Cupriavidus necator: one gene and its partner. The protein of the gene in region 2 interacts with the protein of the main gene of each other region in a pairwise test. Links are inferred from orthologs where the notes say so. Each region holds a gene or a part of one and is shown on either strand. Other genes may lie near its edges. The genes, in order: I6H87_RS15425 and I6H87_RS19695.

Region 1 (3,254 bases), on a different replicon or contig from region 2:
CGGCGCGACAGCTGGCGCGTGCGCGCATCCGGCGCGCCTGCAGCGGGCCGTTGCATCGGGAACAGGTAAACGCACAGCCAGCCCACCAGCGCGCCGGTGGGCACATCGATCAGGTGGTGCTGCCAGGTGGTCAGCACCGAGACCCCGATCAGCGCAAACCAGCCGTGCAGCAGCCAGCGCCAGCCGCCGCGCAGGTGCGCCGCAAAGGCGACCCACAGGATCACCAGCAGGCTGATATGCAGCGACGGCGCCTGGTTGAACGGCAGGTCGAAACCGCCCAGCAGCGTGAACAGCTGGCCCGGCAGGCCGTCGGCCTCGGGCCGGGCAAAGCTGAAGCGCAGCGGGAAGGCGATAAAGCACGCCACCGACACCAGCTGCGCCAGTACCAACCGCCTGACGTGCGTGAGCAGCGCCGCGCGCGTGCGCCACAGGAAGAAGGAGATGCCGTACAGCAGGTCGATCGACCAGTACGGCACGATGGTCCACGGCAGGAACGGGATCCCCTGCTCCCATTCGAAATAGACCGCCGGAACGTTGGCGCGCTGGCTCGCCAGCCAGTTGGCAAAGCCGTAGCTGGAGAAAAAGAACGCGCCGGCCAGCGCCAGCAGCAGGCAGGCCAGCCCCCAGGGCCGGTTGCCTGCAGGCAGCTGCGAATGCGCCCCGGCGCCAACCTCCGTCGGCACCGTGCTCATGCGCCGCGCCTGCGCGCCAGGCTGACGGTGAAGATGCCCCACGGGTCGATACGCTGGGTCACCTTGTCAAAGCCAGCGGCCCGCACCAGTTCGTCCATCTCGGCCTGCGAGCGGCGGCGCATCACCCAGGCGGCGCCGGCGCGGTGGCTGGTGAGCGCGCGCGCGATGAATTCCAGCTGCGGATGCCAGGGCTGGCCGGTGTAGACCAGATAGCCGCCGGGCGGCACCGCGCGCGCCAGGCCCTCGAGCGAGCGCCGCACCATCGCGTTGTCGGGAAACAGTTCGTACAGGCCGGAAACCACCGCCAGTGTCGGCGCCGGTGCCAGCGCCGCCAGGCTGTCGCCGTCGAAGGCATCGCCCTGCTCGAAGCGGGCCACGTCCGCGAGGTCCTTGGCGGCGATCAGGGCGCGGCCCTGCTCGACGTTCAGCGGGCTGTAGTCGCGCAGCAGGATCGACTCGACCGCCGCGGCGCCGCCATCCAGCGCGCCCAGCGCCTCAAGCACATAGCGCCCGTGCCCGGCGGCGATGTCGACGATCCGCACCGGCATGCCGCCCGCGCGCAGCCGCCGCACGGCCTCGGCGATCAGGGCCTCGGCGTGGACCTTGCGCTGGCGGATGCCGCGCCAGCCGATCGCGTCCAGGTACTGCTGGTCGGCCAGCCGGCCCAGCTTGCCGCGGCCCGAGGGGGCGTTGCGGTAAACATAGTCGAGCGTCGAGCCCGAGTCGAAGCCGGTCTCATGGCCCAGCCGCACCCCGTCCGACAGTATTCCGCCCAGCTTCAGGTTGGCCCGCGCCGCGCGCCAGTACCAGGCGGCCAGCCCGACAGGCGCCGACGCCAGGCGGTCGGATTCCTCGCGGAACGGGCCGATCTGGTCGGCATCGAGCAGCGAGCGCGGCGCCGACGGCATGTCGAATTCGCGCAGGATAAAGCGGCGCGCGGCATCGACCGCCAGCTTGCGGTCGCGCTCACCGAGCGTGTCGTGATAGAAGCCGTCCAGCACGATGCGCTCCTTGGTGCGCGCACCCAGGCGCTCATAGAAGCGGTCCTGCGGCCCGCGATGCACGACCCAGTCGGCGCCGGAGATCAGCAGCTGCGTCGGCACCGTGATCGCCGCGGCATCGGCGACGATGCGCTCCGCCGTGTCGTACAGGTCCAGCAGGATATTGACCGCGATCGGGCGCGTGATCAGCGGATCGCTGTCGTAGCTGGCGATGCGCTCGGGATCGTGCGTGAGGAACTTGGCCTTGACGTAGCTGTTGACGAAAAACTTGCCGCGCAGGCGCTGCATCAGCTTCAGCCCCGGCCGCGCAAAGGGCACGTAGAGCTTGACCTTGAACGCGGGCGAGGCCAGCACCAGCGCGCGGATCGGCGGCGCGTAGTCGTGCACCCAGGTGGCGGCCAGCACCGCGCCCACGCTCTGCGCGATCACCGCGGTGCGTTCCAGCGGGATGCCGTGGACCTCGGCGATATGGGTGGTGAAGGTCTGGATATCGCGCACCGAGTCCGCCAGGCTGGGGCTGTAGCCGCGCTCGCCGGGCGAACGGCCGTGGCCGCGCGCATCCCAGGCAAAGATCTCGTAGCCGGGCAGGTTCAGTTCGTCGGCCAGGTGGGCGACCCGGCCGGAATGCTCATGGCCGCGATGGAACAACACCACGGCGCCGCGCGCCGGGCCCTCCACCGCCGGCCAGTGCCGATAGAACAGCGTCTGGCGGTCGTGGGTCTCGAATTGCCGCTCTTGCGGCTGGCGCGTCGACGGTCGGTCCATCTCGCTACTCCGCTGTGCGGGACTGGGCCTCGGCGACACCGCGGCGCACCCGGTTGGCAATCGTAAACAGCGACAGCAGCGACAGCACCAGCCACAGCCAGCTGGCGGCCGCGCCAAAGCCCAGGCCAACACCTGCCCACAGCGCGATCGCGCCGACCGCGAAGGCGCGGTCGCTCTTGCCCAGCGGGCCGTCGTAGCGCCGGCTGGCCCCGGCCAGCGGGCCGATCAGCCCGGTGGCCTCGACGATCACCGCCAGCAGCGCGAAGGTGCCGACCTGGCCCAGGCTGAAGTCCGGCAGCGCGGCCAGCGGCAGGATCAGCGCCAGGTCCGAGGCAATGTCGCCAAGCTCGTTCAGGTAGACACCCAGCACGCTCTGCTGGCCGTGCTCGCGCGCCAGCATGCCGTCGACGGCGTTGAGCGCCATGCGCAGGAACAACCATAGAGGGAACAGCAGGAACAGCGCCGGGGTCTCGGCCACCAGCATGCCCAGCGTGGCCAGCACCCCCACCGCCAGGGAGCCGGCCGCGGCGGCCAGCGTCACCTGGTTGGCAGTCACGCCGCGCTGCGCCAGGTCCTGCACCATGGGGCGCAACCGGGCCTGGAACCTGGGCTTCAGTTCATAGAGGGTCATCGCACCGGCCTCCCTGCCGAGCTGATGCCGGAAGCGACGCCGTGCGCCAGGCCGCGGCGACGCGCAGGATCATGCGCCCGGGCCTGCCCCGACCTCTTCCGTCTTGTTTCTGGTAATTTTCTGACCGCGGCGCGGCTGCTGCTCGTGCCGGCCAAGGCATGGCGG
Region 2 (3,967 bases):
TCGATGCCATCCGCGCGGTGCATCCGCCGGGCGTGCGTGCCGTGGTGGTGGGCCATGCCTTCGTGGTGGGCGGCGCGGCAAGCGAATCGGAACGGCCGCTGTCGGTGGGCGGCAGCGGCGCGGTGGCCGCGGACCTGTTCGCCGGCTTTGACCTGGTGGCGCTGGGCCACCTGCACCGGCCCCAGACGCTGGGCGGCGGGCGCGTTCACTATGCGGGCTCGCTGCTGAAGTATTCGCTGTCAGAGTGCGCGCACGACAAGTCGGTGTCGCGCATCGAACTGGGCGCGGACGGCGCGGTCGCCATCACGCCGGTGCCGCTGCAGGCGCTGCGCGATGTGCGCGTGGTCGAAGGCGAACTGGCCGCGGTGCTGGCGGCGGGTGTCGATGATCCGCAACGCGATGACTACATCCACGCGCGGCTCACCGATACGGGCGCGCTGCTGGACCCGATGGCCAGGCTGCGGCAGGTCTATCCCAATGCGCTCGCGATCGAACGCACGGTGCTGGCGCGCACCGGCACGGCTTCGGAGGCCGGGCGCAAGTTGCGGCAACTGGGTACCGGCGAACTCTTTGCCAACTTCTTCCGCGAAGTGGCGGATGCCGAGCTGGAACCGGACCAGCGTGCCGTGCTCGACCAGGTGCTGACCGGGATCGCCGCCGCGGACAGGGAGTCGGCATGAGACCGCTGCATTTGACGCTGCAGGCCTTCGGTCCCTTTGCCGCGACCGAGCAGGTCGATTTCACGCGGCTGGGCGAGCAGGCCTTCGTACTGATCCATGGCCCCACCGGCGCGGGCAAGACCACGCTGCTCGACGCGATCTGCTTTGCGCTGTACGGCGATACCTCCGGCGGCGAGCGCAGTGCGCAGGCCATGCGCAGCGCCAACGCCGCGCCCGCGCTGCGCACCGAGGTGACGCTGGAGTTCAGCCTGGGCGCGCAGCGCTGGCGCGTGGTGCGCTCGCCGGTACAGGAGCGGCCCAAGCAGCGCGGCGAGGGCTGGGTGACCGAGCCGGCCAAGGCCCAGCTGGACCTGCATGACGGCAACGACTGGATCAGCAAGGCCAGCCAGCCCGCCAGGGTCAGCGACGCCGTGCGCGACTTGCTGGGTTTCGACAGTGCCCAGTTCCGCCAGGTGATCGTGCTGCCGCAGGGGCGCTTCCGTGAATTGCTGACCGCCAGTTCGCAGGCGCGCCAGGCCATTCTGGAGCGCCTGTTCCGCACCGAGTTGTACCGGCGCGTGGAAGAGCTGCTGAAGGCCGAGGCCGCCGTCATCCGCCGCGATGCCGAGCGCATCACCATCCAGCGCGACGAAGCGCTGCGCCAGGTTGGGGTGGAATCGGCGCAGGCGCTGGCAGAGGGAATCGAGGCCTTGCAGGCCGAGTTGCAGGCGCTGCAGGGGCAGGAACAGGGCGCGCGGGCCACGCTGGCCGCAGCGCAGGCGGCGCTGGGTGCCGGCGAGCAGGTGGCGGCGCGGTTGCGGGAACGCCAGCAGGCGCAGGCCGCGCACGCGGCGCTGCTGGCGCGCCAGCCAGCCATGGAGCATGAGCGCGCGCGCCTGCACGCCGCCCAGCGCGCCGCGCGTGTCAGGCCGGCACTGCAGGCGTGGCAAGCCGCGCAGCGCGACCAGGCCGCCAGCGCCGTTGCCTTGACGCAGTCTGGCGAGCAGGCGGCGCGCGCCGCGCAACAGGCCACGCAGGCGGCTGCCGCCTTGCAGGCCGAAAAGGCACGCGCTGAAGCGCGCCAGTCCGCGCAGAGGCGGGTTTCGCAGCTGGCAGACATGCTGCCGCGCGCGCAGCAGCTGGGTGCGCAGCTGGCCGCGCTGCAGGCGGCCGAAGCCAGGCAGGTGGCAGCCGCCACTGCGCGCGAACGCGCCGCCGCACAGCTTGCCACGCGGCAAGCCGATGCCGTTGGCGCGGAGTCCGCGCTGGCGCAAGGCCAGCTTGCTGCCGCGCAGGCACAGGCCACGGCGTTGCAGCTGGCCGCGTTGCAGGAACGCGCGCGGCAGCTTGACCGTCATCAGCAAGCTGTCCGGGCACTGGATGCCGCGAACGCACAGGCGGCCAATGCCGCCGCTGCCGAACAGCAAGCCCTGCGCCAGCGCGAGCAGTGCCGCGCCGCGCTGGCCGAAGCGGAAGCCGCCTGGCGCGCCGGGCAGGCCGCGCGGCTGGCCGCAAGCCTGGCAGCGGGCGATGCCTGCCCGGTCTGCGGCAGCACCGCGCACCCGGCACCGGCGCAGCACGTGGCGGCGCCGCTGTCGGACCAGGCGCTGGAGCAGGCCCGCCACGCCGCGCTCGAGGCTGAATCCCATGCGGTGCGCTGCACCGGCCAGCACCAGGCGGCACAAGCTGCCATTGCCCAGGCGCGCGAGCGGCTGGACGAACTGGCGCAGGCGCTGGGCGAGGTCGGCGACGAGTCCGCCCGCAAGCTGAAAGCCGAGATCACGGGACTGGAAGCGGCACTGGCCGAAGGCCGGCAAGCGGCGGCAAGCCTTGCGCAACGCGAAGCCGCCATCGTCAGCTGCCGCACGGCGCTCGCAGCGGCGGACGCCGCCAGCCGCGATGCCACGGCCGGCGCCGAGGCCGCTGCCCAGGCGCTGGCCCACTGCCGTGGCGAATGGCAGGCCAACAGTGCGCAGGTTCCCGAGGATTCACGCGACCCCGTGGCGCTGGGCGAGGCCCTGCGGCAGGCGCAGGCTATGCTCGCCGCGCTGGAACAGGCGCTGGTCGCTGCGCAGGCGGCCGAGCGCCAGGCTGCGGCGGACGCAGCCGGGGCACAGGCTGGACTGGTCTCGGCACAGCAGGCACAGGCCCAGGCGTCTAACCGCCTGGCCGAGGCCGAATCCGTGCTTGCACAGGCGCTCGCGCAGCAAGGCTTTGCCGATGTGCCGGCCCACGCGGCCGCCTGTCTTGGCGACGATGCCATGCAGGCGCTCGACGCGACGCTGCGCGCGTTCGATACCCAGCTGGCCACAGCCGCCGACTGGCGCGAACGCGCCGAGGCCGCCGCGCAAGCGCTGGACGCACCGGATCTGGACGGCCTGCGCGCAGCGCGCGATGCGTCGGCCGCCGCGGTGGAAGCCCTGGTCCGGCAACAGGCCGAGCGCGGCCGTTCGCGCGACACGCTGCTGCAGTGCCAGCTGCGCCTGCAGCAGCTGGACGCGCAGGGGCGCGACATCGAGGCACGCTACGCGGTGCTGGGCCGGCTGGCCGAAGTCGCCAACGGCAACAACCCGCGCCGCATGACCTTCCAGCGCTTCGTGCTGGCCACACTGCTCGATGAGGTGCTGGAAGCCGCTTCGGCGCGTTTGCTGGCGATGAGCCGCGGCCGCTATGTGCTGCAGCGCGTGCGCGAGCAGGCAGACCAGCGCAGTGCGGGCGGACTGGATATCGAAGTGTTCGACCACGATACCGGCGCGGCGCGTCCGGCCAATACGCTGTCAGGTGGCGAGGGCTTCCTCGCGTCGTTGTCGCTGGCGCTGGGGCTGGCCGACGTGGTGCAGTCGCGCGCCGGCGGCATCCAGCTCGATACGCTGTTTGTCGACGAAGGCTTTGGCACGCTCGATCCCGAGAGCCTGGACTTTGCCATCCGTACGCTGCTGGACCTGCAGCAGGCAGGGCGGCTGGTGGGGATCATTTCGCACGTCACCGAATTGCGTGAGCGCATCGACGTGCGGTTGGAGGTGCGCCCTGGGGTTGGCGGCAGCCGGGTACTGTTGACGGGCGTGGCGACCCTCGCGTAATGCGGCGGGGTTTCCCCGTCAGCCGACGAATACCTGGCGGCAACGAATCGCCATCACTTGCGCTTCAAATGCGCGGGCGGCTGCCCGGGCCAGGCGCACGCGGCGCGACAGCGGGTGCGGGCGGGATGGCATGTTGGCGCCAGCCGGGGCAGGCGCGGGCGATTGCAGTTGATCCTTGCTGGGTTTCAGTCCCCACGCCTGCTGCGTGACATGCAGGATGCGCGCAAG

Evidence for each region.
Region 1: the proteins of I6H87_RS19695 (region 2) and I6H87_RS15425 interact in binary tests that used the Escherichia coli proteins (3 or more experiments, as listed by UniProt). The link is inferred for Cupriavidus necator from one-to-one orthologs.

The regions. Positions count from the first base shown.
Region 1 is NZ_CP066018.1:3,288,861-3,292,114, reverse strand. What follows is about bases 74-3,023. They hold I6H87_RS15425 (bifunctional alpha/beta hydrolase/class I SAM-dependent methyltransferase), read right to left. Parts: upstream 2,459-3,023; coding sequence 689-2,458; downstream 74-688. Other genes in these bases: I6H87_RS15420 (CDP-alcohol phosphatidyltransferase family protein), read right to left, coding at 2,463-3,023; I6H87_RS15430 (phosphatase PAP2/dual specificity phosphatase family protein), read right to left, coding at 74-692. Also shown: more of I6H87_RS15430, read right to left, coding at 1-73; more of I6H87_RS15420, read right to left, coding at 3,024-3,089.
Region 2 is NZ_CP066019.1:145,352-149,318, forward strand. The notes cover bases 277-3,939. They hold I6H87_RS19695 (AAA family ATPase), read left to right. Parts: upstream 277-676; coding sequence 677-3,739; downstream 3,740-3,939. Other genes in these bases: I6H87_RS19690 (exonuclease SbcCD subunit D), read left to right, coding at 277-680; I6H87_RS19700 (hypothetical protein), read right to left, coding at 3,758-3,939. Also shown: more of I6H87_RS19690, read left to right, coding at 1-276; more of I6H87_RS19700, read right to left, coding at 3,940-3,967. UniProt on the Escherichia coli protein: SbcCD cleaves DNA hairpin structures. These structures can inhibit DNA replication and are intermediates in certain DNA recombination reactions. The complex acts as a 3'->5' double strand exonuclease that can open hairpins.